DNA from 4 places in the Exiguobacterium artemiae 7-3 genome. Region 1 is predicted to be linked to each of the others. Evidence: predicted binding sites of a transcription regulator. Region 1 holds the regulator's gene; each other region holds the start of a gene.
The links. Region 1 encodes Rex, which represses fermentation and respiration genes when NADH is low (regulators of the CRP and FNR family bind a similar motif). Its sites were predicted from a motif close to TTGTGAAATATTTCACAA; they were not measured.
Positions count from the first base shown of each region.

Region 2: P402_RS0106175 (cytochrome ubiquinol oxidase subunit I) is a predicted target of Rex. The motif match lies at 1,701-1,718, and genes of this name have one in related genera.
Region 3: cydD (thiol reductant ABC exporter subunit CydD) is a predicted target of Rex. The motif match lies at 2,711-2,728, and genes of this name have one in related genera.
Region 4: adhE (bifunctional acetaldehyde-CoA/alcohol dehydrogenase) is a predicted target of Rex. The motif match lies at 1,942-1,959, and genes of this name have one in related genera.

Region 1 is NZ_KK211190.1:267,397-274,801, forward strand. Features, by position in the region: gene P402_RS0102415 (winged helix-turn-helix transcriptional regulator) at 17-337, opposite strand; gene P402_RS0102420 (DoxX family protein) at 521-919, shown strand; gene P402_RS0102425 (flavin reductase family protein) at 941-1,534, shown strand; gene P402_RS16690 (hypothetical protein) at 1,602-1,994, opposite strand; gene P402_RS0102435 (ABC-F family ATP-binding cassette domain-containing protein) at 1,994-3,895, opposite strand; gene P402_RS0102440 (redox-sensing transcriptional repressor Rex) at 4,052-4,711, shown strand; gene P402_RS0102445 (twin-arginine translocase TatA/TatE family subunit) at 4,711-4,914, shown strand; gene tatC (twin-arginine translocase subunit TatC) at 4,922-5,701, shown strand; tRNA gene P402_RS0102455 (tRNA-Ala) at 5,814-5,886, shown strand; gene P402_RS0102460 (S8 family serine peptidase) at 6,133-7,405, shown strand, end outside.
Region 2 is NZ_KK211190.1:1,035,376-1,042,780, reverse strand. Features, by position in the region: gene P402_RS0106180 (cytochrome d ubiquinol oxidase subunit II) at 1-182, opposite strand, end outside; gene P402_RS0106175 (cytochrome ubiquinol oxidase subunit I) at 195-1,583, opposite strand; gene P402_RS0106170 (N-acetyldiaminopimelate deacetylase) at 1,805-2,917, opposite strand; gene P402_RS0106165 (LysR family transcriptional regulator) at 2,901-3,791, opposite strand; gene P402_RS0106160 (disulfide bond formation protein B) at 3,857-4,249, shown strand; gene P402_RS0106155 (FAD-dependent oxidoreductase) at 4,260-5,540, opposite strand; gene nadE (ammonia-dependent NAD(+) synthetase) at 5,647-6,462, opposite strand; gene P402_RS0106145 (BsuPI-related putative proteinase inhibitor) at 6,498-6,962, opposite strand; gene P402_RS0106140 (hypothetical protein) at 7,054-7,266, opposite strand.
Region 3 is NZ_KK211190.1:2,865,842-2,873,246, reverse strand. Features, by position in the region: gene P402_RS0115795 (methyl-accepting chemotaxis protein) at 1-555, opposite strand, end outside; gene ypfJ (KPN_02809 family neutral zinc metallopeptidase) at 761-1,606, shown strand; gene P402_RS0115785 (nuclear transport factor 2 family protein) at 1,665-2,054, opposite strand; gene P402_RS0115780 (RrF2 family transcriptional regulator) at 2,070-2,552, opposite strand; gene cydD (thiol reductant ABC exporter subunit CydD) at 2,764-4,494, shown strand; gene cydC (thiol reductant ABC exporter subunit CydC) at 4,491-6,209, shown strand; gene P402_RS0115765 (cyclase) at 6,331-6,981, shown strand; gene kynB (arylformamidase) at 7,025-7,405, opposite strand, start outside.
Region 4 is NZ_KK211190.1:1,793,601-1,801,005, forward strand. Features, by position in the region: gene adhE (bifunctional acetaldehyde-CoA/alcohol dehydrogenase) at 1-1,797, opposite strand, end outside; gene P402_RS0110375 (beta-class carbonic anhydrase) at 2,131-2,682, shown strand; gene P402_RS0110380 (Na+/H+ antiporter family protein) at 2,833-4,155, shown strand; gene P402_RS0110385 (DedA family protein) at 4,362-4,955, shown strand; gene P402_RS0110390 (hypothetical protein) at 5,014-5,883, shown strand; gene P402_RS0110395 (amino acid permease) at 6,077-7,405, shown strand, end outside.

The sequences.
Region 1 (7,405 bases):
GGAGAGACTTTTTATGTCAGTCTTGGAGCTCGGCCCATTCTTCGATTGAACGAATGACAGGTTCAAGCTGACGACCTTTGTCAGTCAAACTGTATTGAATTTTAATCGGACGTTCCGGAATGACGGTCCGGATGACAATACCTTCCGCCTCAAGTTCCTTCATGCGCTCCGTTAACATACGACCAGATAACTCCGGAATCGCATCTTGAATTTCGTTGAAACGACAGGTCTTCGTCATAAGATGACGTAAAATCAAGCCCGTCCACTTCTTGCCCAAAATTTCAAAGGCATGTTCGACTTTCGGACAAAGGGCAGTCGGAATCAATGTCTCTTCCATCAGCACTCATCCTTTCTATAGTCTTAGTATACCCACTCTGATGCAAAATTACGAATTATTTTACTTAAAGTAATAAAATAAACAAAAACAAATCTATTTACTTTTAGTAAGTGTTAGTTTATAGTCGTATTTAGGTTACGAAAAGTAATTAAAAAACATTAAGTAAAAGGAGTTTTGATCAAGATGATGGATTTAGGATTATTTCTTATTCGATTGGTGATTGGATTAACATTTGCAGCACATGGGACACAAAAATTGTTTGGCTGGTTCGGTGGACACGGGATTGCAGGAACAGGCGGCTGGTTCGAGTCGATCGGGATGAAACCGGGTAAAACACTTGCGCTTGCAGCAGGACTGGCAGAACTGATTGGTGGTTTACTATTTGCCGGTGGATTGTTCTTATGGTTCGCGGCAGCACTGATTATCGGGTCGATGCTTGTTGCGATCATCAAGGTGCACGGACAAAATGGTTACTGGGTGACACAGAACGGGTACGAATACAACATGGCACTGATCGTCATCGCCCTTGGCGTCGCCTTGATTGGTGCCGGAGACTATTCACTCGCAGCCATGCTCGGGTGATCAGAGAAAGCGGGTAAAAAGATGAAGTTTGATGCACAGTCACTCAGTCCAAAAGAAAATTATAAATTGTTGATCGGGAGTATCATCCCGAGACCGATTGCCTTTGTCACGACGAAAGGAGCGGACGGAACGGTCAATGCCGCCCCGTTTTCGTTCTTCACCGTCGCTTCGAGCCATCCGCCGCAACTGTTGATTGCCGTTCAAAAGACGGATCAGGGCGAAAAAGACACCGCTAAAAACATCTTATTGAATCAAGAATATGTCATCCATATCGTCAGTGAAGAGATCGTCGAAGCGGTCAACGAAACGGCAGCCCCGCTCGCTTACGGTGAAAGTGAACTGGAGCGGACGAATCTGACACTGATCGACAGTGATTTGATTGACGTCCCGGCAGTTGCGGAAGCGAAGGTTCGCTTTGAACTGAAGCTGACACAACACGTTGAGCTGGAGGCAGCTGATTTATTGATCGGCGAAGTCATTCGATACCATGTCGCAGATGAACTCGAGGAGTCGTTCCGGATTGATGCGGACGGTTTAAAAGCAATTGCCCGTCTCGCCGGAAATGATTATGCCAAGATTGGTGAAATCTTCACGATTGCCCGCCCTACGAAATAAGACAACGCCATACAAATAGACGAGGAAAGCAGATTCGATATCCGCTTTCCTCGTCTATTTTTGTTGCTTACTCCATGTTATGGCGTTTACTGTACTGGAAACCGTCCAGCAGATAAAACAGGACGGCAAGCGCCCAGATTCCGACACAACTGATCAAAAAGGCGACCAGTGGTGAGACAGCGCCGTAATACATGATGATCATCGGATCATTCAGTTCGACGAACGACTGAATCGTCAACAACGTGCAGATCAGACCGGACAATAAACTGATGAACAGTCCGCTCCACGTTTGGATGACAAGACCAATCATACAGGAAATTAAGATGAACAATGGATAAACGGCATTAAACGCATCCGGACGAATGAAAGCCGAGACATAGTCCGCATACATCGGGACGAAGTAGAGGACGCCGGACAATAATCCTTGGATCAGATTGATCAGATAACTTTTCGAGCGCATCAGTGGAACGACTCCCACTGTTCCATCAAATCGAGCAAGTCGACATCAATCTGATCGCGCTCTGCCGAAAGGGCGGTCGCTTTCGGAATATCATTAAAGACTTCCGGTTCGCACAACAACTGTTCGATTTCAACCGACCGGTTTTCTAACCGTTCAATTTCTTGTTCGAGCTGCTCGAGTTGCTGTTTCTTTTTACGTGCTTCTTTTTGGGCTTCCTTGTCAATCGTCTTTGTCGACGCGACTTTGATTGCTTTCGCTTCTTCCGCTTCGAGACGGGCGATTTCTTCCTTCTCGGCTTTTTTCTCCATATAATACGAGTAGTCACCGAGGTAATCGGTCACACCGTCTGTACTCATCTCGATGACGCGGGTCGCAACCCGGTCGATGAAGTAACGGTCGTGGGAGACGAACAGCAAGGTGCCTTCGTAATCGACGAGTGCGTTTTCGAGGACCATTTTCGAATCAAGATCCAGGTGGTTCGTCGGCTCATCCAGCACAAGCAGATTCGTTTTCCGTAACTTCAGCTTCGCGAGCGCCAGACGTCCGCGTTCACCGCCCGATAATTCATGGACGAGCTTGAAGACATCATCGCCGCTGAATAGGAACTGCCCGAGAACGGACCGGACTTCCTGTTCGCGCATCAACGGCCATTCGTTCCAAATCTCATCGATGACACGGTTGCGGTCATTCAGTTCCGCCTGCTCCTGATCGTAGTAGCCGATTGAGACACCGGTACCGAAACGATAGTCACCGAACAGCGGTTTGAGACGGCCGACAAGCACTTTCAGTAACGTCGACTTGCCTATTCCGTTTGGTCCGACGAGCGCCAGTGATTCCGCACGTTGCAGCCGGAACGTAATGTTTTTCGAGACGGCTTCTTCGTAGCCGACAGCGAGTTGATTGACCTGCAGGACATCATTGCCGCTCTGCTTTTCAATCGGGAATGACAGAACCGTACTGCGTTCGTCACCGTCCGGACGGTCGATTCGGTCGACTTTTTCGAGACGCTTGCGGACACTTTGCGCCCGTTTCGTCGTCGTCGCACGGGCGATGTTACGCTGGATGAAGTCCTGCATCTTCGCGATGTCTTCCTGTTGCTGTTCGAACTGTTTCATTTCCTGTTCGTACAGTGCCGCTTTTTGTTCGAGATACTTCGTATAGTTGCCGGTGAATTTCCGCGACACGTTCCGGGACAATTCATAGACGACGTTGACGACTTGATCGAGGAAGTAGCGGTCGTGGGAAACGATCAAGACGGCACCACGGTAACCGGATAAGTAGCTTTCGAGCCAAGACAACGTATCGATGTCGAGGTGGTTGGTCGGCTCATCGAGAATCAACAGTTCCGGTGCCTGGAGCAACATCTTCGCCAGGGCAAGCCGGGTCCGCTGTCCACCAGAAAGCGTCTGAATCCGGCGGGAATAATCGTCCGGATAAAAACGCATCCCGTGTAAGACAGAGCGGATGTTGGCTTCGAACTGATAGCCGCCGGCTTCCGAGAAGTCGTGTTGCGCTTGATCATACGTTTTCAGGAGACGGTCATAGGCAGTCGGATCATTTAATATGTGCTCCATGCCCATTTCGATTTCCATCCGGCGAAGCGCCCGTTCCTGATCCTGCAGATGCTCAAAGACGGTCAGCATCTCGTTCCAAATCGATTCGTTCGACTCGAGTCCGCTGTCCTGCGCGAGATAACCAATCCGGACTTCCTTGCTTTTCATGATCTCCCCCGAGTCATGTGACAGCTCCCCGGCGATGATTTTTAAAAGTGTCGATTTTCCGGCACCGTTTCGTCCGACGAGGGCGATCCGGTCCCGTTCCTGTACTTCGAGTTTAATATTGTCTAAAATCGGCTCTACGCCGAATGATTTTGAGAGTTGGTTTACTTGTAAGAGAATCATATCCATCCATCCTTCCACCCTTTAGTCTATCACGAAAAATCCTGCCGAATATAATATTTGTTACTCTATGTGAAGTGGTTTACAATCAAGGGGAGTAGAATTCTTTGCATTGATTTGGGTGCCACGTCAGAACGTGGCCGAAGGGGGAACTGCAGTATGAATGGGCCAGACACAAAAATACCACAAGCAACGGCGAAACGACTGCCGTTATATTATCGTTTTATCCAGAGTCTCTATAACTCCGGCAAGCTGCGCGTCTCGTCAGCAGAGCTCAGCGAAGCGGTCAAAGTCGACTCCGCGACGATCCGTCGTGACTTTTCCTACTTTGGGGCGTTAGGGAAAAAAGGGTACGGTTATAATGTTCAACATTTGTTAACATTTTTCCGAAAGACACTCAACCAAGACGAGGTCACGAATGTCGCCTTAATCGGGGTCGGACATCTCGGAACAGCGTTTGCAAATTATAACTTTTTAAAGAATAATAGTACTCGTATCGTCATCGCGTTTGACGCCGATGAAGACAAGGTCGGAACGACGACGCAGGACGTTCCGATTTATCATGTGTCGGATATGAAAGAACAAATCAAAGCGAACCATGTCGATGTCGCCATCTTGACGGTACCGTCCCAGTTCGCCCAGTCAGTGGCGGATGAGTTAGTTGAGTACGGTGTGACCGGCATTCTGAACTTTACACCGGCCCGGTTGAATGTACCGGCCCATGTCCGGGTGCATCACATCGATCTGTCAATCGAGCTGCAGTCGCTCGTCTATTTCATGAAGCATTATTCGCAATCAGCTGAAGGAGTGAAATCATAATGGAAAACTTAATCCCGTTAACACTTGGTATTGGACCGGCAAGCATCGCCTTGATCGGTGTCGTCGCCCTCATCATCTTCGGACCGAAGAAATTACCGGAACTCGGCCGCGCGGCCGGTCAAACGTTAAAAGAGTTCAAGAGTGCGACACATGGCATCATGGAAGATGATAAGGACAAAAAGGACGAAATGAAAGAGAAGTGAGTGAATCATGGCGATCGATCAAGAACAGAGTGTGACATCGCACTTAGATGAACTGCGTAAGCGGATCATCTGGTCGCTCATCATCGTGGTAGTCATGTTTATCGCAGCCTTTCCGCTCGTCCGGCCGCTCGTCCGTTTCTTACAGGCCGACTTAAAGGAACTCGGAATCGGTTTAAATGCGTTTAACGTCGTTGATCCGCTGATGTTATATCTGAATCTTGCGTTCATCATCGCAATCGTCTTGGCGTCCCCGTTTTGGATGTACCAGCTTTGGGCGTTCATCCGTCCCGGTCTGCACGACCAAGAACAAAAAGCGACGTTGACGTACATTCCCGTGACGTTTTTCTTATTCCTCGCGGGCGTTTCGTTTTCTTATTTTTGGCTGTTGCCGTTTTTACTGGAAGTATCAACGGAACTCGGACAAGAGCTTGGGATTGAACAGGTCATCGGGGTCGAGAACTATTTCAGTTTCCTGATCCGGTTGACGATTCCGTTTGGTCTGTTGTTTCAGTTACCGGTCGTGACGATGTTTTTGACACGGCTCGGACTCGTGACGCCGTTCTTCATGCGGAAGAATCGGAAGTATGCGTATTTTGCGCTGTTCGTGATCGCGGCGTTGATCTCACCGCCCGACATCACATCGCATTTGATGATTTCTGTTCCGTTGTTCGTCCTGTATGAAATCAGTATCATCATCTCGGCACGGACGTATAAAAAAGTGCTGATTCTCGAGCAACAGGCGGAACTGGAACGACAGGCAGATCTGATGCGTGAGTTAAATAAGTAAAAAGAAGAAGCTTTTTCTTGCCGTGATGGCAGGAAAAGCTTTTTTTTGTAAGCGGTCTAATTTTATATTGAAAAAATGAACAGAAGTGGTTATACTCGTAATAGAAACACACGGGGGCTTAGCTCAGCTGGGAGAGCGTTTGGCTGGCAGCCAAAAGGTCGTCGGTTCGAGCCCGATAGTCTCCATATCGCTTTACCTGCCGAAACCTTGGGAAACCAAGGTTTTTTTATGTCCTTTTTTATTTACCTGTAAGAAATAGATAAGGAAATATAAGGATTTATACCTTTTGTGATGTAATAAACAAACAAATACTTTTAAAAAGCACCAAATTTAAATTGTATATTAAGCGAAAGTTAATTAAACTAAAAATACAGAATTTTCGTTTAATACGTTTTTGCTCCACATTACATTTTTGGAAAAGAGGAAAAAGAATGAAGAAAAAGAAGATTGCTCTGATGGCAGCTGCCCTCATGACATCTTCCAGCCTAGTTCATGCTGAGGGACACGTGTCATCACAAAAAGTGGATGTACAAAAGCCACAAGCACTCTCACTGAAAAAAGCGGGTCAAGAAAAGTCATACAGTCAAAACGAAAAAGTACGGATTGTCGTCGAGCTCGATCAAAAAGCAGCGATTGAACATGCACAAGCACAAAATAAGCGTTACAGCACGTTAAGCAACACGGAAAAAATTATTCTTAAGAATCAAATCGTCAATAAACAAAAAGAAGTCAAAGCAGCGATTGCCCAAAAAGATATTTCTGTTTCGTATAAAGAAAGTTTCACAACTGTCTTGAACGGTTTCAGCGGCGAAGTCAAATACGGTGAAATCAAAGAGTTGAAGAAATTAAGCGGCATCAAAAATGTACATATTGCACACGAATATGCGCGTCCAGAAGTTGAAAAAGGCGCGACACCAAACATGTTGCACAGCAAAGACATGGTCAATGCGAAGGAAACATGGCAGGACTACGGCTATAAAGGTGAAGGAACAATCGTTGCCGTCATCGATACGGGAATTGACCCGACGCACAAGGACATGGTCCTTAGTCCGGAGACAAAAGTTGATTTGACGTCTTCAAAAGTCGAGAGCTTTAAATCGTCAAAAGGCTTAAAAGGAAACTACTTTACGGAAAAAGTCCCGTACGGTTATAACTACGCCGATCATGACAGCGAAATCCGTGACCTCGGAGCAGGCGCTTCGATGCACGGGATGCACGTTGCCGGTACGGTTGGTGCCAACGGCGATGAGACGAACGGTGGCATTAAAGGTGTTGCACCGGAAACACAACTGCTCGCAATGAAAGTCTTCGGCAATGATCCAGGTATGCCGTCGACATTCAGTGATATTTATATCAAAGCGATTGATGATGCGATTGCCCTCGGTGCAGACGTCATCAACATGAGTCTTGGTTCAACGGCATCCTTCGTTCAAAAAGATGATCCAGAACAAAAAGCGATCGTCAATGCGATGAACAACGGTATTTTATGTGCGATTTCAGCCGGTAACTCAGCTTTTGCCGGAAGCGGTGCCGGAAATCCATACGCGTCGAATCCGGATGTCGGTGTTGTCGGTTCACCTGGACTGATCAGCGAATCGCTTCAAGTCGCGTCTGTTGAAAACACGCAATTGACACTTGAAGGTATGGCATTGACGGTCGACGGGCAGGATGCCGGTTACCTGGCGTACCAAAAACAAGATTCAC
Region 2 (7,405 bases), 770 kb from region 1:
ACGTTCGTCACTTCCCAGACCGGCGAAAGATAACGGAGAATCAAACGGTTCGTCAGATGATCCCGTTTCGTATATTTTGAATAAAACGCGTAAAAACCGGCACCGAAGTCAATTGAGGCAACGATGAGATATCCATAAAGGAACGTCCAAAGTACGGTTATTCCAAGTGTTTGAATGTCCAACTCGTTCCCTCCTTATTTATTGTCGTCCGCAAACATCGCTTCACCACGTGTATGATGATCATCTGCGAGTTCTTTGCCGACAGGGTTATTTTTAAACATCCGGAGCAAGACGACTGTACAAATCGTTCCGAGCAACAGATAAAGTAAACTGAACAAAATCAACATCGGTCCGACAGCGGTCGAAGTGGTAGCCGCATCAGCCGTTCTCATAATACCATAGAGCGTCCACGGTTGACGTCCGATTTCCGCATACATCCACCCCGCTTCGATCGAAACGATGGCGAGCGGTCCACCGATGAAAATACCGCGCAGTAACCACTTATTGTACGGATTCAACTTTTTGAGTCGGAATGCCAAGATGAACAAGGCTGAAATCGCAGCCAGGTACATACCGATCGATACCATGATATCGAAGAAATAGTGGACAAACAGTGGTGCTTGGTCCTCTTTGGCGAATTCATTTAACCCGATGACTTCTGTATCCGGTGCTCCCCCTGCGAGAATGGATAAAGCATACGGAATCTTGACGGCACCTTTGATTTCATAACTGCCGTCCGCCTGTTCATCCAAGATTCCACCGAAAATCAACTCGGCTTCACTTGTCGTTTCAAAATGCCATTCTGCTGCTGCTAATTTTTCCGGTTGGTATTTCGCCAGGTATTTCCCGGAGAAGTCTCCAACTAAAGCTGTTGAGAAAGCAAAGATTAATCCGGCCATGACAGTTAAGCGAAGGGCTTTTTTATGATATGCCGTTTCTGCTGCCGACAAAGTTTTCTTCCGTAACAGATGGAAGGCCGCAATCGCTGCCAAGATGAAGGCAACCGTCAAGTAAGCGGATACGATGACGTGCGTTGCTTTTGTTGGTGTCGCCGTATTAAACATCGCTTTCAACGGTTCGATTTGCGTGAGTGTCCCGTTGACGATTTTAAATCCTTCTGGTGAGTTCATGAAAGAGTTGACCGTCGTGATGAAGAAGGCAGATAATGTCGCTCCAATGACGACTGGAATCCCGATCAACCAATGCAACCATGGATTTTTAAATCGATCCCATGTGTACAGGTAAATTCCGAGGAAAATCGCTTCAAAGAAAAAGGCGAAAGTTTCCATAAATAACGGTAATGCGATTGTTTGACCAGCTACTTGCATCAATGATGGCCATAAAAGCGACAATTGTAACCCAATCGCTGTTCCTGTTACGACACCTACCGCTACGGTTACGATATAACCACGCGTCCAGCGTCGAGCTAGAAGAATATAGTCTGAATCTTTTCGTTTAATTCCGATGTACTCAGCTGCGAGTACCATCAATGGAACCCCTACCCCAATCGTCGCAAAGATGATGTGGAATGCTAATGTGAGCCCTGTCAATAATCGACTGAGCATGACTGGATCATTGAACATGTGTATAGCCCCCTCTTTCTAGACGTACTTCTATATATTGTTTATATCCGTATCATAGAGAACATAATCATTTGTGTCTGTTTTAAATGTTTGATGTAACAAATTGTTCACATATACTCGTGATTTATTTCACAAAACGTTCGAAAACTGTTCTCTTCTATAAAATGAAAGCCCTTTATCCATTTTTTCATGAATAAAGGGCCGATTGTCACGTCTTTTGTTTAGACGTATTCGCGGAAATAATGATCGAGTAAATTAATGACGAAGGGAATGGCATCTTCATCTGGATTCAAGGTCGGTTGGTGTAATCCAGACGTTGCATTATTCACACCAAGCCAAAACATCATGCCAGGAATTTCTTTTAACATGAAGCCAAAATCTTCGCCTGTCATTGCAGCATCGCACTCAATATAATTCGCATTCATTTTGACGAAAGACGAAAATTTATCGACGACTCGTTGATCGTTAACGACTTCATAATACCGATTCCCGAACTGCAAATCGATTTTTACACCGAATGAAGCTTCGATGCCGCGTACGATATCCCGCACACGTTGCTCTAATTTTTCCATGTCTGTTCCGTTAAGCGCCCGCATCGTTCCGTCGAGTAGCGCCCGACCGGCAATGACATTCTCCCGGATTCCCGCTTCCACTTTTCCGATTGTAATGACACTGCAGTTCATTGGATTGATTGAACGACTGACAATCGTCTGAAGCTGCATGATCAATGCCGCCTGGGCAACAACCGTATCAATCGTCAAATGCGGAAAGGCCGCATGACCGCTCTGTCCATAAATCGTGATATGAACTTCCCGGGCACTCGCAAACAAGACACCTGGCCGGCTTGCAATCGTCCCGACCGGATATTCCGGCGCGACATGCAGACCATACATCTCGCTCGGACGATACTTTTCAAACAGCGGGCTTTTAATCATCGGTTCTGCCCCACCCGGTCCTTCTTCAGCCGGTTGGAACAGGAAGACGACATCATCCATGACAGGCAATTCGACAATCCGGCGTAACAGACCTAAGGCGATCGATGCGTGAACATCATGACCACAGGCGTGCATGAAGCCGGGATGCTCAGAACCAAACGGCAACCCCGTTGCTTCTTCGATCGGTAATCCGTCGATGTCTGCCCGATATCCAATCGTCCGGTTCCCGGTTAAGCCTTTCACGCGGACAAATACTCCTGTTTCGAATGTATCATAACTTACCCGTTCTTCCGGGTATGACCGGATTTGATCAAGAATAAAAGCTTGCGTTTTAAACTCCTTAAATCCCGGCTCCGGTATTTTATGAAGTTCTCGGCGCATTTCAATTGCGTATTCCATCTGACTGACTTCCTCCTTCTTCTTTGACGATGTCCCAAAACGCTTGGACTTGTTTTAATTCAAGCATCGACTCTGTCGATAGAATCCATGTGTCCCGCTTTAAAATTTTTCCGGATGATGTTTTGAGTGGAATCTGCATCACTTCGCTCGCTTCATGAATCGTTGATTCGGGTAAGATGGCAAAACCAATCCCGTGAAGCGCCATCTGTTTACACGTCTCAATCTGATCAACGACGAGCGTTCGAGCCGGTGGACTCGAAAAGCGATCCTGCCACCATTCTAAAATCTCTTGATAGTACGTCGAGTCACTTTTGAATTGGATGAAAGGACGTTCTGTCTTCCGAAGCTGCTCGAGTGACGTCAGTTCACTGTCCACGAGATACAACGGATCGGAGAACAGCCGTTCCTTCACGCCTTTCCAATCGGGATTTCCGCGGATGATACCGATATGAAAATGTTCTTCCAGCATATGCCGCATCATTTCACTCGACCACCCTGTGACCAATTGGACACGGACGTGCGGATACCGTTCGACAAACCGTTTCAGGACACGGGGAAGCCAATATTGCCCCATAATGGATGCGACAGCAATCCGAAGTGTACCGTAAACCGCTCCTTCTTCTGCCGTTAACTCACTTTTCAGTTCCAGTTCTTTTCGGTTCATTTCTTTGGCGAGTCCGATAACCTTTTCACCTTGCGGAGTGATACTCAGTCCACGTGATGAACGAATGAACAGCTTTGTTGCCCAGCGCCGCTCGATTGCGACCAAACGTTGGCTGAGAGCAGGTTGCGAGACAAAAAGACGTTCTGCTGCCCGTCTCATGTTCAATTCTTCTGATAACGTAATCAACATTTCCATTTCCGACACTTGCAATGTATGATTCGACTCCTCATGATATAAGATGGCATTAGTTTAACACGTTAGAGAGGAAGGTACATATGTCACGGTATCATTTTATGTTGATCGTCTCAACGGTCGCTACTTTAGGCAGTCTGTATTTCAGTGAGATTCGTGGATTCATCCCTTGTCCGTTATGCTGGTGGCAACGTCTGTTCATGTATACGACCGCCATCTATTTGCTAGTATCCTTATTCCGTAATCGTCCGGTCGATGGATTTTTTCTTCGATTATATACGTTACTCGGGTTTGCGGTCGCAGCCTATCACGTCGTACTCGAGCGCTTACCAGACGGAGAAGCACTCTGCACGAACGGTTGCCTCATCAAGTGGGTCAATTATTTTGGTTTCCTGACGATTCCGATGATGAGTCTGATTGCGTTCACCTTATTGGTCATCCTTGCCTTTTATCCGAAACAAAAAAACGCTCAATGAGCGTTTTTTTTTATTTCCATGCCATCGCTACATTCAACGCGCTCGAGAAGGACAATTCGGATAACTGGCCTTCTCCTTCACACCAATCTCCCACAAACGCGAGTGTCCCATCCTGTTCGCCCTGCATAAAACTAGGTAATCCGCTTTGTCCCATCTTCCATTTGATTTCTTGGACGATGGCGCGCTTCATCGTCCGTTCAACGACCAAACGTTCCTGCCATTCCGGATAATGTTGATCAAGAAGTCGATGAATGTGTTTGACTTTTTCCGCCAAATAATCTGGATTTCCGACTTCCTGATGCGCAAGATATGCAACGACTTGTAAGACCTGACCATTTTTTGGTGCGATACTCGGATCATAATGAGATAAATCAGTCACGAACAGTTGATGGGTGCGATCGTAAACGTATGAGAACGGTGTCTTGAGATATGGACTGATTCCGATATCGTAGACGAGAACTTCCACCGGTTCATATTGGGCAAAAGGTTCGATAAAGGATTGGACAGAAGCAGGCAATGCGAGTTTTCGCATATCACGGGGCGGAAGCGCCAAGACAACCCGGTCAACAGTCCATTCCGTTTTTTTCCGATCACGCAACCGGTACCCTTGTTCTTTTTCTTCAATCGCTGTGATTTTGGTTTTCCGATGAATCATCCCTCCCTGCTCCTGCAGGACACGTTCCAACTCATCGATCAGAACTTGCCATCCGCCGGCGATATACGAAACCGGTTTTCGTGTCCGAAAGAGTTTACGGTAATAGTCAAAATAGACGACTGACGGAATGTTTTCAGGTTCGGTCGTAAAGAAATTACTGGAGGCCAAATCAAGCATCAGGCGGGACACATCTTCCTCGACTTTTTCTTGGACCAACCATTGACCAATCGACAACTCCGGCACTCCCTTTTCAAGACGGAGAACCGTTTTCACAACTTCCCATGTAAAACGAAGTTTATCCGCTCCTCCAATCACTTCTGTTTTTAAGAGACCAATTGCATTGGCCGGAGCAGCAGTTAAATGACCGGAAAATTCATATTTTGCTTTCGTCGAAGAAAAGTCCAGCCAGGTAATCTCTAATTTCAAACTTTTAATGATCGTCTTTAGCACGGAATGATCCCGTCCATATACTGCATGCGCCCCGTAGTTAAACGTATACCCTTTGATGATTTGTGAGGTCGCTCTTCCGCCTAACATCGCTGCATCATACAGCTGAACACGTTTCCCTTGTTTCGCAAGCAAGGCCGCGGCTGATAATCCCGCTAGTCCACCGCCGATGACTGCTATCGATTCCATGCCCTTACCTCCCGTCCGACTCTCTTCATGATTTGTTCTGGTTCTTTTCCCGATTTTCAGACAAAAAAAACGACAGCTGTTTTAGCTGTCGCCTGCAAAAGATTGTTTATTTCCACCAAGTATCCAGTGGTGAGACCGGCATATGGTGTTTATGTCCCACCCGTTTGTACTGACCTTCCAGTTTAGCCTGGCTTTCATCGGAAATCGTTTTACCTTCTAAATAATCATCAATTTCATTGTATGTCATGCCTAGCGCTTGTTCGTCTGGTAACCCCGGTTGGTTGTCTTCTAAGTCGGCTGTCGGAACCTTTTCAATCAATCCTTCAGGTGCCTGTAATTCGCGCAATAATTGTTTTCCTTGACGCTTATTCAGTCCGGTCAACGGCGTTAAATCACACGCTCCGTCGCCGTGTTTCGTGTAAAAACCGGTTACGAATTCAGCTGCATGATCTGTTCCCACGACTAAACAACCGTAGTGGGCTGCTATATCATACTGCACCTTCATTCGTTCCCGTGCTTTTGTATTCCCTTTACTAAAATCGGACAATACGTCTCCCGTTGCTTGTTCAAAAGAAGCCATGGAAGCAGCAACTGCCGGCTTGATGTCCACGCGTAAAGCATGATCCGGACGGATGAATGACAGGGCAAGCTGGGCATCTGATTCGTCTTGTTGTTGACCGTATGGTAGTCGAACAGCATAAAACTGATACTCTCGATTTGTCTCACTGCGTAACTCTTCGACAGCGAATTGACAGAGACGACCGGCTAATGATGAGTCTTGTCCTCCTGAAATACCAAGAACAAGTCCTTTTGCTCCTGTATGCACAAGATAGTCTTTTAAAAATTGAACTCGTTGTTTGATTTCTTCTTCAGCGACGATGACTGGCTTGACCCCAGTCACTTGAATGATCTCCTGTTGCATAAAACCGTCACACTCCTTCAGCTTTTTATCATTGTTTAATTCGAGATTTCACTTTGAGCTTTCCTGTTGGAAGCCGAGGCTCCCTTTACCTGACGGATGGTCATCGCCTCAACTTGAGCCGGTTGACTGGAAGCTGGAAGCTCGATTTTTACTTCGTAACGTTTTGTCTCCAATCCTTTGAACCGCTCTTGTTCGATTGCTTGCGTAAATACCTGCTCTTGCGAAAAAGTATAGAGTACTTTTTGATCCGCATCCTTGATTTTTAATTCGAATCGCTGGGATGTCGGGAATGTCAGGGTCAACGCTTGTTCATTTGGATTTTTTAATTTTACGACAGCTAAGACGACGTTTGGTTCTAATTGTTTTCCGGACACCTTGATTTCAATCGGTTGTTCCGTGTCATCGCCTTGTGTCGTCGATTTCTTTTGTTCCTGCTGGTTACATCCAGCCAACATCAAGGTCAGTACACATAAACAGGATAACCGGATGATCCATTTCAAAACAACGCCCCCTCTCTTCTCTCCTGTCAATTTTAGCACAAAAAAGAGACAGGATAAGGTTCTCCCTCATCCTGCCTCTTTGATTCATCGATTAAGCAACCGGAATGGTCACTGTCATTTTTGATGTAGAAAACAATTGTTCAATCCCCGTCACGAACAATTCATCACAAATGGCATCCGTTGCCGTTGCAGGTGCCACAAGCGTAATTGTGCGGCTATCCATTGTTTCAATCGTTACGAACACACCTGAAGCCGTACGTTCTTTGTATCCTACCGCCAGATCTGTTTCAGCAAAAAGTATCATATCCCCGAATCTCCTTTGTTATGTCAGATGTCAGTCAAACCAGAATAGCTGTTTGAAATCGAATCAGTTATTGTGATTTCACTTTATCAAAACAGGAAAAACATCGGAAAATTCTCGTTCGACATTTCGTGTCAAAACT
Region 3 (7,405 bases), 2.6 Mb from region 1:
GCGTGATGCCGCTTGACGCTCTTTATTTTGAACGGCAATTTGAATGATAAGCGCAGCACTGGTTAAAATCAGGAAAACGGCATGAATCATCAGAATGCTGAACGGATAACCGGTCGTACCGCAAATCAGCGCCGGTGCAAAAAAGAAGCCTGCAAAATGTTGAACGGCAAACAGAACGGTACTGACAAGAATCAAATCAATCCGACGGAAGTAGGCAATCAATGCCAAGACCATAAAAATCGAGAAATGGTATTCGACGAGTCCGTTTCCGCCAGCGACGATTGACATGCTGGAAAATGTCAATGTCAGCGTCAACAGAAGCGGAACGGTCGCACTTCGTGATTGCATCCGGTACAGGACAGCAGCAGCAAGCAAACAAATGACCGGTAACAAAGCAATCCAAATCAGAGCGGTCGGTGGGGCAGCACTGACGTTTCCACGAATGATTTGATATCCGTCAGCAAAATCTGTGAAGCGGTGTAAACCATGAACAATCAGTGACAAGATGACGACAAAGAAACTGATCCAAAGCATAAGCTGATTTTGACGTTTCATAAAATAAAATTCCCCCATTTTCTATTAAAAAGTGAAACAAATCACGAGTAAACATGTTAAACGTATACCACTATCGGTCGGGAAAATAAGATTGTTTAGCTTCAAGATACTTAAAATAAAATTAAATTTTAAAATAGGAAATCACGGCTAAACAGACACGATCTAGGGTATAGAAATGCATTGAGACTTGTAGGAGGAACTGTGTATGAAATGGAAGGGTAGGGAAAGAAGTTCGAACGTCGAGGATCGCCGGGGGATGGGCGGTAAAGGAGTCGCCGGGATTGGTGGCGGACTCGGAATCATCATTTTAATCGTCGTCACGTTGATGGGTGGCAATCCGGCGGATATCCTCGGGGGGCTGTCCGATTCGCAAGGTGACAGTCAAGGCGAGTACCAGGAAACTGCCAAAGAAAAAGAAGCGGCTGATTTTGTATCCGTTGTGTTGGCGGATACGGAAAAAGTATGGACGAAGGAATTTAAACAGGACGGTATGACCTATAAAGAACCGACGCTCGTTTTATATACCGATCAGGTCAGTTCAGCGTGTGGGCAAGCCGGAAAGTCGGTCGGACCGTTTTATTGTCCGGGTGATCAGAAATTATACATCGATCTTAGTTTTTATGATGAGTTACAAAATAAATACGGGGCACCGGGAGACTTCGCAATGGCGTATGTCATTGCCCATGAAGTCGGGCACCATGTCCAAACGTTGCTTGGGAAATCAGACGAAATCATGCCGCTCCGCCAAAAGATGAGCGAAGAGAAGTTCAATAAGTATCTTGTCCGTTTTGAATTGCAGGCGGATTATTATGCCGGTGTCTGGGCACATCACGCACAAGGGCAAAATCTGCTTGAAGAAGGCGATCTCGACGAAGCACTTGGTGCGGCGAATGCCGTCGGAGATGATACATTGCAGAAAAAAGGGCAAGGCTATGTCGTACCGGAAAGCTTTACACACGGTACGTCGGCGCAAAGAGAACGTTGGTTCCAAAAAGGATTTGATAATGGAACGATTGAAGGTGGCGACACCTTCAAGGCGAAAAATTTATAAAGCAGCATTAAAAGGTCTCACTTCGCATGAAGTGAGACCTTTTGTCTTTCATCTGTGATTAAGAATTGTATTGATTGAACATCGCAGTATCATCGGGGACGTTGGCGAGATAGACGATTTTTCCGTCCGCATCCAGTCGGGCGATATCCGTTCCGTCTTGCGTGAAGACCGATCCGTCGGCACGCTTACCACAAACGGCCCATCGTGTTTCAAGCGTATCGCCTGTTTCTGAAGGCAGCCATCCTGCATACATGTGCTTAATATCCTGATTAGCGGTGAACACCATCCGGACAAACTGTTTCCAGGCTTCGATTCCATGCTGTTCCTGTCCGTTTAAGACGAACGTGATATCGTCCGAGAACAGGGAAACAAGATCGGTGAAGGCTTGTTCATCGGTCCGGGAAGCGTCAAATAAATCAAAATAACGGTCAAGTGTAGTAGTGTTCATCATAATAATCTCCTTTTAGTTGCGAATCATTTTTTCTTCGATTAAGCTTTGCAGTTTTGTCAGATGGTCGGGCGGACAGTTCAAATAAATTTCACGGCGGATCGAATCGATCGTCTCGCGTTTAAGCGTCGACTGCCAGGATTGTTCCGCTTCCGCCATCAGGTCGGATAACAGGCAGATGTTTTGGTTTTGGATGCCCATCAAGTCTTCGAAGACACCGCTTGAAGCATATAATGACTGTTTGCCCTCGATGGCTTCATAAATATCAAACACACGAATTGTTTCCGGTGACGCTTTCAGACGGAAGCCGCCTTTGGCACCGGGAACAGAAATCAGCAGATCCGCACTCACGAGCTTCCGAAGCAGTTTTTGAAAATAGGTCGGGGAAGCGCCGAGTTGCTGACTGATGAATTCTCCAGGCAACACACCCTTCTCCGGTAAAAACGTCAATAAGAGCATCGCGTACACCGATTGTTCGACGCCTGTTTTCATTTGCATGAAACATTCTCCTTTCTATATAACGTGGATAACTATTATCTACAATACATCCGGATAGATGAATTGTCCAACAAAAGGTCCCTCACAAAACCGTCACACCTTTTCGACAGCATACCCGTGGCATCAACAGAATGGATTCGGTATACTGAATGTACGATATGTGAAAATATTCACTAAAAGTCGTTCACACTTAGTGAAAGGACGTTTTCTTATGAATCCACTCAAAGGAATCATCACGATTCCGCGTACGATTTTTATACAACTGATGCTTGCAGCCGTCCTGATGGGCGTCGCCGTCATCGGTCAATCCTATCTGATTGTCATCATTGTCGACCGGATTTTCCTGCAAGGGGATCCGTTCGCGGCAGTCATTCCATTGCTTGGTGTCCTGTTGGGGATGCTTGTCCTGCGCGTCGGCGTCACGTACTGGAACGGACGTCTCGGGACGAATCTTGCGGCACGGGTCAAACAAGACTTACGCCAGGCACTTGTCGCGAAATATACGAAAAACTCTGTTGAATCGATGCTCGAAGGACAATCCGGAAAAAAGGTCAGTGTCCTGCTCGATTCCGTCGATGAGATGGACAGCTATTATAGCCAGTACCTGCCGAAAGTTATCCAGACGTCGATCGTTCCGCTGATGGTGCTGATTGCCGCCTTCAGCTATGACTGGGTGACGGGACTGGTCATGATGATTACGGCGCCGTTCATTCCGCTGTTTTACATCGTCATCGGGATCATGACGCAAAAGCGGGCCGATACGCAGCTCGAGAAGATGAATGCCTTCTCCGGAACGTTCCTCGATACGTTACAGGGACTGACGACGTTGAAGTTATTTGGTCGGGCGAAAGCCCAGCAGGACGTCATCGAACGGAGCAGTCTCGACTTTCGGGACGCTACGCTGACTGTCTTAAAACTGGCCTTCCTGTCATCGCTGATGCTCGAATTCATCTCGATGCTCAGCATGGGGATGATTGCGCTTGAAGTCAGTTTACGGTTGATTTTGTTCCAAAGCATCACCTTCGTGCCGGCCTTTCTGATGTTGGTTCTGGCACCGGAATACTATTTAGCTTTAAAAGAGATGGGCGCTGCCTTCCATACGGGGCGCGGTAGTGTCGCCGCCGCAAAACAGATTGCGGCTGAACTGACGGAAGATGACCGGAGTGTCGTCTTCGGACAAACTGAATTATCAGCAGGCCATCCGCCGCGGATTGAGCTGAAAGATGTCGCCTTTACGTACCGCGATGCCCGGTTTGCGATGACTGAACTGAATCTTGTCATCGAACCGTATCAGAAGGTTGCCTTGATTGGCCGCAGCGGTGCCGGAAAATCGACCGTTCTTCAATTACTGGCAGGTCTTGCCGATCCGCAGGACGGACAGCTGTTGTTGGACGGTCAAGATCGTCAGACAATTACGGAAGCAAGCTGGTTCCGTCAACTGAGTTATATCTCCCAGCATCCGTACCTGTATGCCGGGACACTTGCGGATAACATCGCAATCGGTGAATTGCGCGAAGCATCGAGACCGGCGATTGAGCAGGCGGCATCTGATGCCGGTCTGACTGAATTGATCGGACAACTGCCGAACGGACTCGACACGGTAATCGGGGAAGGCGGACGCGGCTTATCCGGCGGCGAAAAACAGCGTGTTGCGTTAGCACGTGCTTTCCTGAAACGACCGAACGTCATCTTGTTTGATGAACCGACGACCGGTCTTGACGTCAAGACGGAACGGATATTACAGGAAGCAATGACCGTCTTAGGACGTGAAGCGACTGTCATCACGGTCGCCCACCGTCTGCATACGATCGAACAATCGGATCAAATCGTCGTGCTGGAAGCGGGACAGATCGTCGACCGTGGGACACACGAAGAATTACTCGGACGCGAATCGGAGTATGCGATGATGCGTGCCGTTCAACGAGGGGAGGAAACACGATGAAAGAGTTGATGGGAATTTTTCGCTTGATGTTGCACCAGAAACGGGACATCGTGCTCTCGATTTTCTTTGGTGTTTTGGCCGGCATCACGGCGGTCGGCTTGTTTGCCGCAAGCGGCTTTTTGATCTCAAAAGCCGCCTTATTGCCACCGATCCAGACACTTGCTGTTTTGATTGCCCTGCAGAAAATCTCGAGCCTGACACGGGCTGTCAGCCGGTATGCAGAACGTTATTACTCGCACCGGGCGACGTTTACGATTCTCAGCGACTTACGGACGACGTTTTATAAACGTCTTGAAACGCTCGCACCGGGCATCTTTGCGAAGTACCGGAGTGGTGATTTGCTCGCCCGGATTGTCGGGGACGTCGAAAGTCTGCAAAATACATTTTTGCGCGTCGTGTATCCACCGATCATTTTGGTGCTCGTTTTCCTGTGTACGATCTTTTTCGTCAGTTTCTTTTCACTCAGTGTTGCGCTTGTCCTCGTGTTCGGTCTGATTTTGACGGGATTCATCATTCCTGGCTGGTTTGCCTACCGGGAACAACGGTTTGCCCGGTCCGTTCGGGCACGGCGCGGGGAACTGTCGACAGAAGTGACGGAACTGTTCCAAGGCTACCGGGACTTAAAGATTTATCAACAACTCGGGAACAAGGAAGCGGAACTGAATGCCGTCGCAGCACGTTACGTGGCAGAAGAAAAACGCAACGGGCTACACGCCGTCTCGAACCTTGCGTTGAATACACTGGCGACATTGATTATTTCCTGGATTGTCCTCGGACTCGGTGCTTATCTGGTTGCTGACGGGCAGCTCGACGGTGTCTTCCTGGCCTTACTCGTCATGACCTCGTTGACGGTGTTTGAAAATGCCGCACCGATGGCGATCTTACCGGGCTTCTTCGAAGACAGCCGTCATGCGGCACGTCGGCTCGATGACGTCGTCGAAGCGACAGCGGAACCGGAATATCGCCCGTTTGCATTGACGCGGGCTCCGGAACTCCGTGCGGAACACGTCAGCTTCACGTTTCCCGGGCAGGATCGTCCGGTCTTACGAAATGTCAACGTGACGTTCCCTGCAGGCAGTAAAACGGCGATTGTCGGAGCGAGCGGTTCCGGAAAATCGACGCTGTTGCAACTGTTGTTGCGGATGTACCCGGCCGACGGGATACGGATTGAAGGAACTCCGGGTCAAGAGATTAATCCGGAAGCGTTATGGCAACATTCGAATGTCGTCTTGCAACAGAACCATTTCTTTTACGGAACGATTCGCGACAATCTGAAGCTCGCCAGTAGCGAGGCAACGGATGAGCAGATGATCGGGGCACTCGAACAGGTCGGTCTTTCGTTGCTTGAACTCGACGACCGGGTACTTGAAAAAGGGGAAAACCTGTCCGGCGGTGAAAAACAACGGCTAGCGATTGCCCGAATTTTCTTGCGTCAGACACCACTGTATCTGTTGGATGAGCCGACCTCGTCGGTTGATGCTTTGACGGAACAGACGATTTTAGAGCACTTGTTCGTACGTGCAACGGATGCAACGCTGTTGCTTGTCAGTCACCGTCTCGCAGGACTAGAGACGATGGACCAAATCGTCGTCATGGACCAGGGGCAAGTCATCGAAGTCGGGACGTATGAAGATTTAATGGCACGACAAGGTGCTTTTTATGCCTTAAAACAAGTTGAACAGTCAGTCTTTACACCAGATCAACTGGTCCGTTAAACCAACAGCCTTCTCTGTCGCTACTAAAGCGTTGGAGGGGGCTGTTTAGTATGTAGAGGATTTAAATAGACGATTGATAATGGGAATGGTAAAGTAAGGAAAAAATAAAGGGGGAGCCATGATGGAAATTCGGCGTTGCGAGACACGACTGGGGGATCAAACGATTGCCTATAATCACTATTATTCCGAGTCGGATGAGGTCTGCTTTATGTTGTCCGGCGCAGGTTATGCGTATGATCATCCATACTTTTACTTCAGTCGAATGATGTTATTGAAGCGGGGCGTGAACGTGATTGAGATTCAGTATGTCTCGGATGATTTGTTCAGCTTGCCGGACGAACAGGGAGATGCGGAGATGAGTCGGCGGATTGAAGCGGTCATCGATGAGGTGTTACGTTCACGTACATATCAAACGATTCACTTCATTGCCAAATCGCTCGGAACGGTACCGCTGGTTACGATGATGCACCGCGGATTGTTTCCGGAAGCGCGTGTTGTTCTCTTGACGCCTCTCTTAAAAGATCCGGCAATCGTCGAGGCGATTGCGAACAGCCGGCATCACGGTTTACTCGTCATCGGTGACCACGATCGTCAGTTCAGTCCGGAAGCGTTGGAACGGTGCGGCAGCTCGAACCTAATGCTGGAACAAATAAAAGGAGCCAACCATTCGCTCGACATTGATTTTGAAGTCGATCCGTCTCTTCAAGTACTCGGACAGATCATGCAACGGACGGAAGACGTATTGTTCCCCGTAACGGTCAAGGAAAACTGAAAAACCGACAGAAAACTCTCGGAAGAGCGTTCTGTCGGTTTTTTTAATACGGTCGCAACAACGCACGGACAGGACTGCCGTCACCGTCGACGAGCGGAAGCGGGACGGCATTGAGATGATAATCACCCGGTGTGATCGCATCAAGAACCAACCCTTCGAGTATATGAACTCCATGTGCGGCGAGCGCATGGTGGGCACTCATCTCTTTACTGTCAATCGCATCGACGGACGGTAAATCAAGACCAATCAATTCGACGCCGAGTGCTCCAAGACGTTCGGCGAGACTTGGTGTCAGCACCGGGATCGTTTCCGGGAAAATCGATTTATCGACCCAGCCGTCTGTTTTAATAATCAACCGGCGGACATCGGTTAAATCAAATGCCTCGAGATCACTTGCCACGAGTTCCGTCCGACCGGGCAAGTA
Region 4 (7,405 bases), 1.5 Mb from region 1:
CGGAATGGCGACGAACTTCGCTTTGTTGCCGAGTTCCGGGAACTTATAGGCCCGTTTGCGGATATCCATGAATTTTTGGCGCAGATTCGAGAATGTTTCGTTTGGTTGCTCATAGAATAACCACATGCCTTTCGCAGCATCCATTGCAGATCCCCCACCGAGGGCGATGATCAAGTCCGGTTTGAAATCGTGCATCGCTTGCGCACCGATCTGAACAGTCGTCACGGATGGATCCGGTTCGACTTGGTCAAAGATCCGGTAGCTGACGCCTGCCGGCAAGTTACGGATGACTTTGTCGGCATAGCCGAACTCGACCATCGATTGATCGGTGACGATCAATGCCCGGGAGACATTTTGAATTGATTTCAAGTATTGAACGGAGTTTTTTTCAAAGAAAATCTTTTCCGGTACTTTGAACCACTGCATGTTCACGCGTCGTCTCGCCACCTTCTTGACATTGAGTAGATGTTTCGCCGTTACGTTTTCAGAGACCGAGTTTTTCCCGTATGATCCGCAGCCGAGTGTCAGCGATGGTGTCAATTCATTGTAGAGATCGCCGATTCCACCGTGTGCCGATGGGCTGTTGACGAGAATCCGACACGCCTTCATCCGGAGACCAAACGCTGTCATCAACTCATCATTCGTCGTATGAATGACCGCCGTGTGACCAAGTCCACCGATTTCAAGCATCCGTTCGGCGACGTGGAAGGCATCATTCGTTGAGGCGACACTGTAAGCACCGAGGACCGGGCTTAATTTTTCGTGTGACAACGGTTCTTCTGCACCGACTTTTTCGAGTTCTGCGACAAGCATGACCGTGTTGCTCGGAACATCGATGCCGGCTTTTGCTGCGATCCATGTCGCTGGTTTCCCGACGATGTCCGCATTGACGGCACATGTATCGGTTTTGATAACGAGCGCTTCGAGACGTTTTTTCTCGTCCGGCGTACAGAAGTAGCAACCGAGTGCTTCCATTTCTGCCCGCACTTCGGCATAGATCTCTTGATCGACGATGACCGCTTGCTCGGACGCACAAATCATTCCGTTATCAAATGTTTTGGAGAGAACCAAATCACTGACGGCGCGTTTGATTTTAGCTGATTTTTCGATGTAACACGGTACATTACCCGGTCCGACACCAAGTGCTGGTTTACCGGTTGAGTAAGCGGATTTGACCATGCCGGCTCCACCTGTCGCGAGGACCATTGCGATATCAGTGTGATTCATCAAGACTTTTGTTGCTTCAAGTGACGGTTGTTCGACCCACTGGATACAATCTTTTGGTGCACCGGCTTTGACGGCAGCGTCACGTAATGTTTTGGCTGCTTCGAGTGAACATTGTTGCGCTGACGGATGGAACGCGAACACAATCGGGTTACGCGTTTTGATCGCGATTAATGCTTTGAACATCGTTGTTGATGTCGGATTCGTCACCGGTGTGACGCCACACACGACGCCGACCGGTTCTGCGATGTAGGTGATGCCGTTTTGAACATCCTCTTCTAAAATTCCGACCGTTTTTTCATCACGAAGACTATTGTAGATGTATTCTGTTGCGAACATGTTTTTGATCATTTTATCTTCAAAGACACCACGACCTGTTTCTTCAACTGCGAGACGTGCCAGTTCGACGTGACGTTCAAGACCGGCAAGTGCCATGTCCCGGACGATCGCATCGATTTTCGTTTGATCAAATGTCAGTAATTCTTGAAGTGCCGTTTGACCTTTGGCGACGATTTGATTGATTGCTTGTTCGACAGGTGAGACATCTTGTTTGATTTTTTCTTTGACAGCCATGTTAGGTTTCCTCCCTATTTTGGAACGAATCTGAGTCTGCATTTCCCTACTGCATGTTAGGAATGCCAAGCTGATTTTAAATAGTTTGTGCTTTCCTTCACAAATCAATCATACCGCCTTTTGTTACATTTGTGCATGGCTATCCTGTGAACTATTTCACATGGATGAGAGCGTTTTCAAAGAAACAACCTGTTCTGACGCAAGGATTCGCTTTTTTGTCCCGCTCCTGTGATAACTGTCACAGCAATCGATGAATCTGCTTGTCTGACCAATCGTTCATCGTGTACGCTAGAAATAGTTCCATCATTCATTTGTCTTAAAGGAGGAAGTTTCATGTCAGTCGTTAATCAAATGCTTGCGTTTAATCAACAGTTCGTCGAAGAGAAACAATACGAACCATTCATCTCGGATAAGTTCCCGGATAAGAAGGTTGTGATTCTGACCTGTATGGATGCACGTTTGACGGAGCTCCTTCCCCACGCACTTGGTCTGAAAAACGGTGATGCGAAAATCATCAAAAATGCCGGGGCTGTCCTGTCCCATCCATTCGGATCCGTCATGCGGTCGATTCTCGTCGCCCTTTATGCCCTCGGAGCGGAAGAAGTCATTGTCATCGGACATCATGACTGCGGCATGAGCACAATCGATCCGGCGAAGATGATTGCCGAAATGCAGGACCGTGGAATCAATGAACAGGTGTTGCACACACTCGATGCTTCCGGCGTCGACTTGAAGCAATGGTTGCGCGGCTTCACATCCGTCGAAGAAAATGTCAGCCACTCGGTTGGATTGATTAAAAACCATCCGCTGTTGCCGCCGGGTACGGAAGTCCACGGACTCGTCATCGATCCGGGAACGGGAAAACTCGATCAAGTCGATTGCTGAATCACGTTTTAATGAAGAAGAAAGGTATGACCGGCCTCAATCTGACGTCGGTCATACCTTTTTTTGTTTTTTTCTTGACAGTCAAAAGAACGGTCTGTATGATACTTTAGTATAGTACAGTGATACCAAAAGAAAGTGTGGTTTTAGTTCATGTTTAATGCAGTCATTATTGCCGTTGCTCTATTATTTCTTTTAGCCATCTTCCGGGTCCATATCGTCCTCGCGATGGTTCTCAGTGCCGTCGCCGGCGGACTGATCGGCGGTCTCGGCATCAACAAGACGATCGCGACGTTCGCTGAAGGACTTGGCGCCGGGGCCGAAATCGCCCTCAGTTATGCCTTACTTGGTGCGTTTGCTGTCGCCTTGTCAAAAACCGGTCTTCCGGATGCCTTGGCACACGCCTTGATCAAACGTTCGAAAGGATCCGCTGACGCAGCGTCAGTCAAGAAGTTAAAAGGCTTTATCGTCTTTGCAATCTTGTTACTCGCGATCAGCTCACAAAACGTTTTACCGATTCACATCGCGTTCATCCCGATCATCATTCCACCGCTCCTTGGTCTGTTTAATGAGATGAAGATTGACCGCCGCCTGATTGCCATCGTCATGACGTTTGGTCTTGTCACACCGTACATGTTCCTGCCGGTCGGCTTCGGGGATATCTACTTGAACCAGATCCTTTTGCCGAACATTTCGAAAAACGGAATGGACACGGCTGGTGCTTCCGTCATTCAGGCAATGGCGATTCCGGCACTCGGAATGCTCGTTGGTCTGTTGATCGGTCTTTACGTTTACCGGAAACCACGGGAATACGAAATGCGGAATATCGCTCCGGACGACTATGAGATTCCTGTCATCACGAAAACAAAACTGTTCCTCAGCGGACTCGTCGTCCTCGCGACGCTCGCCGTCCAGTTGACGACCGAATCGATGATTTTCGCTGCGACAACAGGTCTCGTCCTGTTTCTACTTCTTCGTCTCGTCCGCTTCAGCGAAGCAGACGATGTCATCACCCGCGGTATGCGGATGATGTCGTTCATCGGGTTCGTCATGATTTCAGCGAACGGATTTTCGAACGTCCTCCGGAAAACCGGTGACATCGATCCGCTCGTTGAGAATTCAAAAGCCTTGATGGGCGATTCCCAACTCGTTGCCGCTTTCGTCATGCTGTTGATCGGACTGCTCGTCACAATGGGGATTGGTTCGAGTTTCTCGACGGTTCCTGTCATCGCTGCGATTTTCGTCCCGCTTTGTGTCCAGTACGGATTCAGTCTGGAAGCGACGATTGCTATCATCGGGACAGCCGGTGCCCTTGGCGACGCCGGAAGCCCGGCATCCGATTCGACGCTCGGTCCGACAAGTGGACTGAACGCCGACGGACAGCATGATCACATGCGCGAAACCGTCATCCCGACGTTCCTGCACTACAATCTGCCGCTGCTCGTTTTCGGAACGATTGCCGCGATGGTGTTATAAACCGTTCATTGTATGATGGAACCAACACCTGTTGAGGTGTTGGTCCTTTTTTTCCTTCATTTGAAAGTTTTGCAGTTCAATCTGTCAGATTGACCCCAAACATTCCATATGTATATTTGATTCGCAAGATTAACGAATTTTTCTTCCATTTTCCCACTTTCTTCTCTAATATAAAGGAATGAAGTGAAGCAGAAGGAGTGTTCCATGTGTTATCTCAAGTTGTTAATAACGTTTTATTATATCTCGCTGACTTAGGTTATTTCGGAATCGCCCTTGGATTAATGATTGAAATCATTCCGAGCGAAATCGTCTTGTCTTATGGCGGATTCATGATTTCCCAAGGAACGATCGGTTGGCCGCTCGCCGTTGTCGCTGCCGTCATTGGTGGTTTGTTCTCGCAACTCTTTTTGTACTGGTTTGCCCGCTATGGCGGTCGACCATTGATTTTAAAATACGGAAAGTACCTGCTGATCACGGAACACCACCTCGATCTCGCAGAACGCTGGTTCTTGAAATACGGGCAAGGCGTCATCTTCGGAGCCCGCTTCATTCCGGTCGTCCGTCATGCGATTTCGATTCCAGCCGGTCTCGCCAAAATGGACCAAACAAAATTCTCACTGTATACCGTCCTTGCCATCATTCCCTGGTCAATTCTTTTCCTCTACCTCGGAGAGACGCTCGGCACGAATTGGCGTTCGATCAAAGAAGTAGCCGCACCTTATACGAATGGTGTCCTGATTGCTGCTGTCGTTATGATTCTTGTCTATGTCTTCCTTAAAAAACGTCAACGTACAACCTGATTCAAGTTTTGCAGTCTGTCCCCCGCGGCAGACTGTTTTTAAAAAGGAGCGACTTATCTTGGATACTTCCAACACATTAAAAATTCACCTTGATCGCGTTACGGCGTCTCAAGTTACTGGAAAACACGTTGCCACGGGACTGACGATTTCAGGACAAATCATGATGATCGAAGAAATTTATGATGCGAAACGCCATAGAAATGTCCTGCATGTCCACCGCTTGTATGACCAATGGCGGACAACGACGATTGTCGCTCAGGCCGAAACCGATTTCAGTTATGTCGACTCGTTTTCCGACGGCCGGATTCTACTCGTCGCCTCCCGTTGTGACGATGATATCGACGGTTCCTGGTTGCCGAACGCCTTTGTTTACGATCAAGCCGGTCATCTCCTCGACAGCTATTGTCTTGATGACGGGATTCAAAACGTCCATGTCGATGAAAAAAATCAGATTTGGGTCAGTTACTTCGATGAAGGTGTGTTTGCCGATATCGCGACCAATTCGATTGGTTCATTTGGGTTGGCTGTTTTTGATGAATTTGGAGAAGCCGTCTTTAAGAACAAGAAGTATCCGATTGATGATTGTTATGCGCTGAACGTCTGTGCGTCGGATGATGCCTGGTTCTTCTATCATCCGGATTACCGTGTCGTCCACTTTCATCAAGGCAACAGTACGAGTTACCAAGTCCCGCTCCGTCACTTTTCGGACTTCGTCGTTCAAGGCGAGTATTTGATTTCGACGGACAATGAGCATACGTATTTGTTACAACTGGAAGGTGATGCCTACGTCGAGAAGGCCCGCATCCTGTTCGAGTCGGAACAAGGTTCACCGCTTCAAGGAACCATCAAGATGCGCCAGAACCGGATTGTTCTTTCTACAGAAACCCGTCTCTATGCAGGAACGTTCACAGATTTCATTCCGGAATGACCAATCGTCGGACCGCTTCGTTTTGAAGCGGTTCGACTTTTTCATTTCCTTTCATTTTTTATCAAGAAAACTCAAAAATTTTCAGAAAAAGCTTTCTATTCTCTTTTTTAAAATAGTATACTCATGTCTATAGTGTTTCGAACTGGTCTTACAAGTTCGACAGTTATCAATTTTTTGGTACATGGGGGTACTTATGGATTCGAATTTAAAGCGGGAACTGACAGCACGACAAGTACAAATGATTGCCTTAGGGGGGACAATCGGCGTTGGTCTATTTCTTGGATCGTCGAGTACGATTGCCTGGACCGGTCCATCCGTCATTCTTGCCTATATGATGGCAGGAGCTTTTATCTTTTTAATCATGCGAGCCTTAGGTGAGATGGTCTACACCCATCCACATACGGGATCATATGCAAAGTTCGCGAATGATTATATTCATCCGGCAGCTGGCTTCATGACAGCGAGCAGCAACATCTTCAACTGGGTGATCGTCGGGATGAGTGAAGTCATTGCCGTCGGTGCCTACATGCGATTCTGGTGGCCGGATTTACCGACCTGGATTCCGGGTGTCGTCGTCATCGTCATCCTGACACTGGCGAATCTTGCATCGGTCAAAATGTTCGGTGAACTCGAATTTTGGTTCGCCTCCGTCAAAGTCGTGACAATCATCCTGATGATCATCGCCGGTCTCGGCCTCATTCTGTTTGGTTTCGGAAACGACGGGACACCAATCGGCTTCTCCAATCTTTGGTCGCACGGCGGCTTCTTCACGAACGGCTTCAGCGGCTTCTTCTTTGCCCTTTCGATCGTTTTTGCGTCTTACATCGGTGTCGAGTTGATCGGCGTAACCGCCGGAGAGACAAAGGATCCGGAAACGAATATCACCCGTGCCATCAACGGTGTTATCTGGCGAATCCTGATTTTCTACGTCGGAGCGATTTTCATCATCGTCACCGTCTATCCGTGGGATCAGCTCGCGGATATCGGCAGCCCGTTTGTTGCGACGTTCGCGAAAGTCGGGATTACAGCAGCGGCTGCCGTCATCAACGTCGTCGTCATCACCGCCGCGATGTCCGGATGTAACTCGGGCATCTTCAGCTCGAGCCGGATGGTCTACACGCTTGCAGAAAAAGGACAGATGCCGTCGCTTTTCCTGAAGGTCAATAAAAACGGCATTCCCCTGTATACGGTACTTGCCGTATCAGCCGGTATCTTCGTCGGTGTCATCCTCGACATCGTCCTGCCGCTATTCCTCGGAAAAGACACGAACATCTTCGTCTACGTCTACAGTGCCTCGGTCTTACCGGGAATGGTACCGTGGTTCGCGATTTTGATCAGCCACATCCAGTACCGGAAAATCGAAGCGGACCGGATGGCCGATCACCCGTTTAAGATGCCCGGCGCACCGTATACGAACTACATCACGATTGTGATGCTGTTGATTGTTCTCGTCGGCATGTTATTCAACGACGAGACCCGTGTCTCGATCCTGATCGGAATCGTGTTCTTGATTCTATCCGGT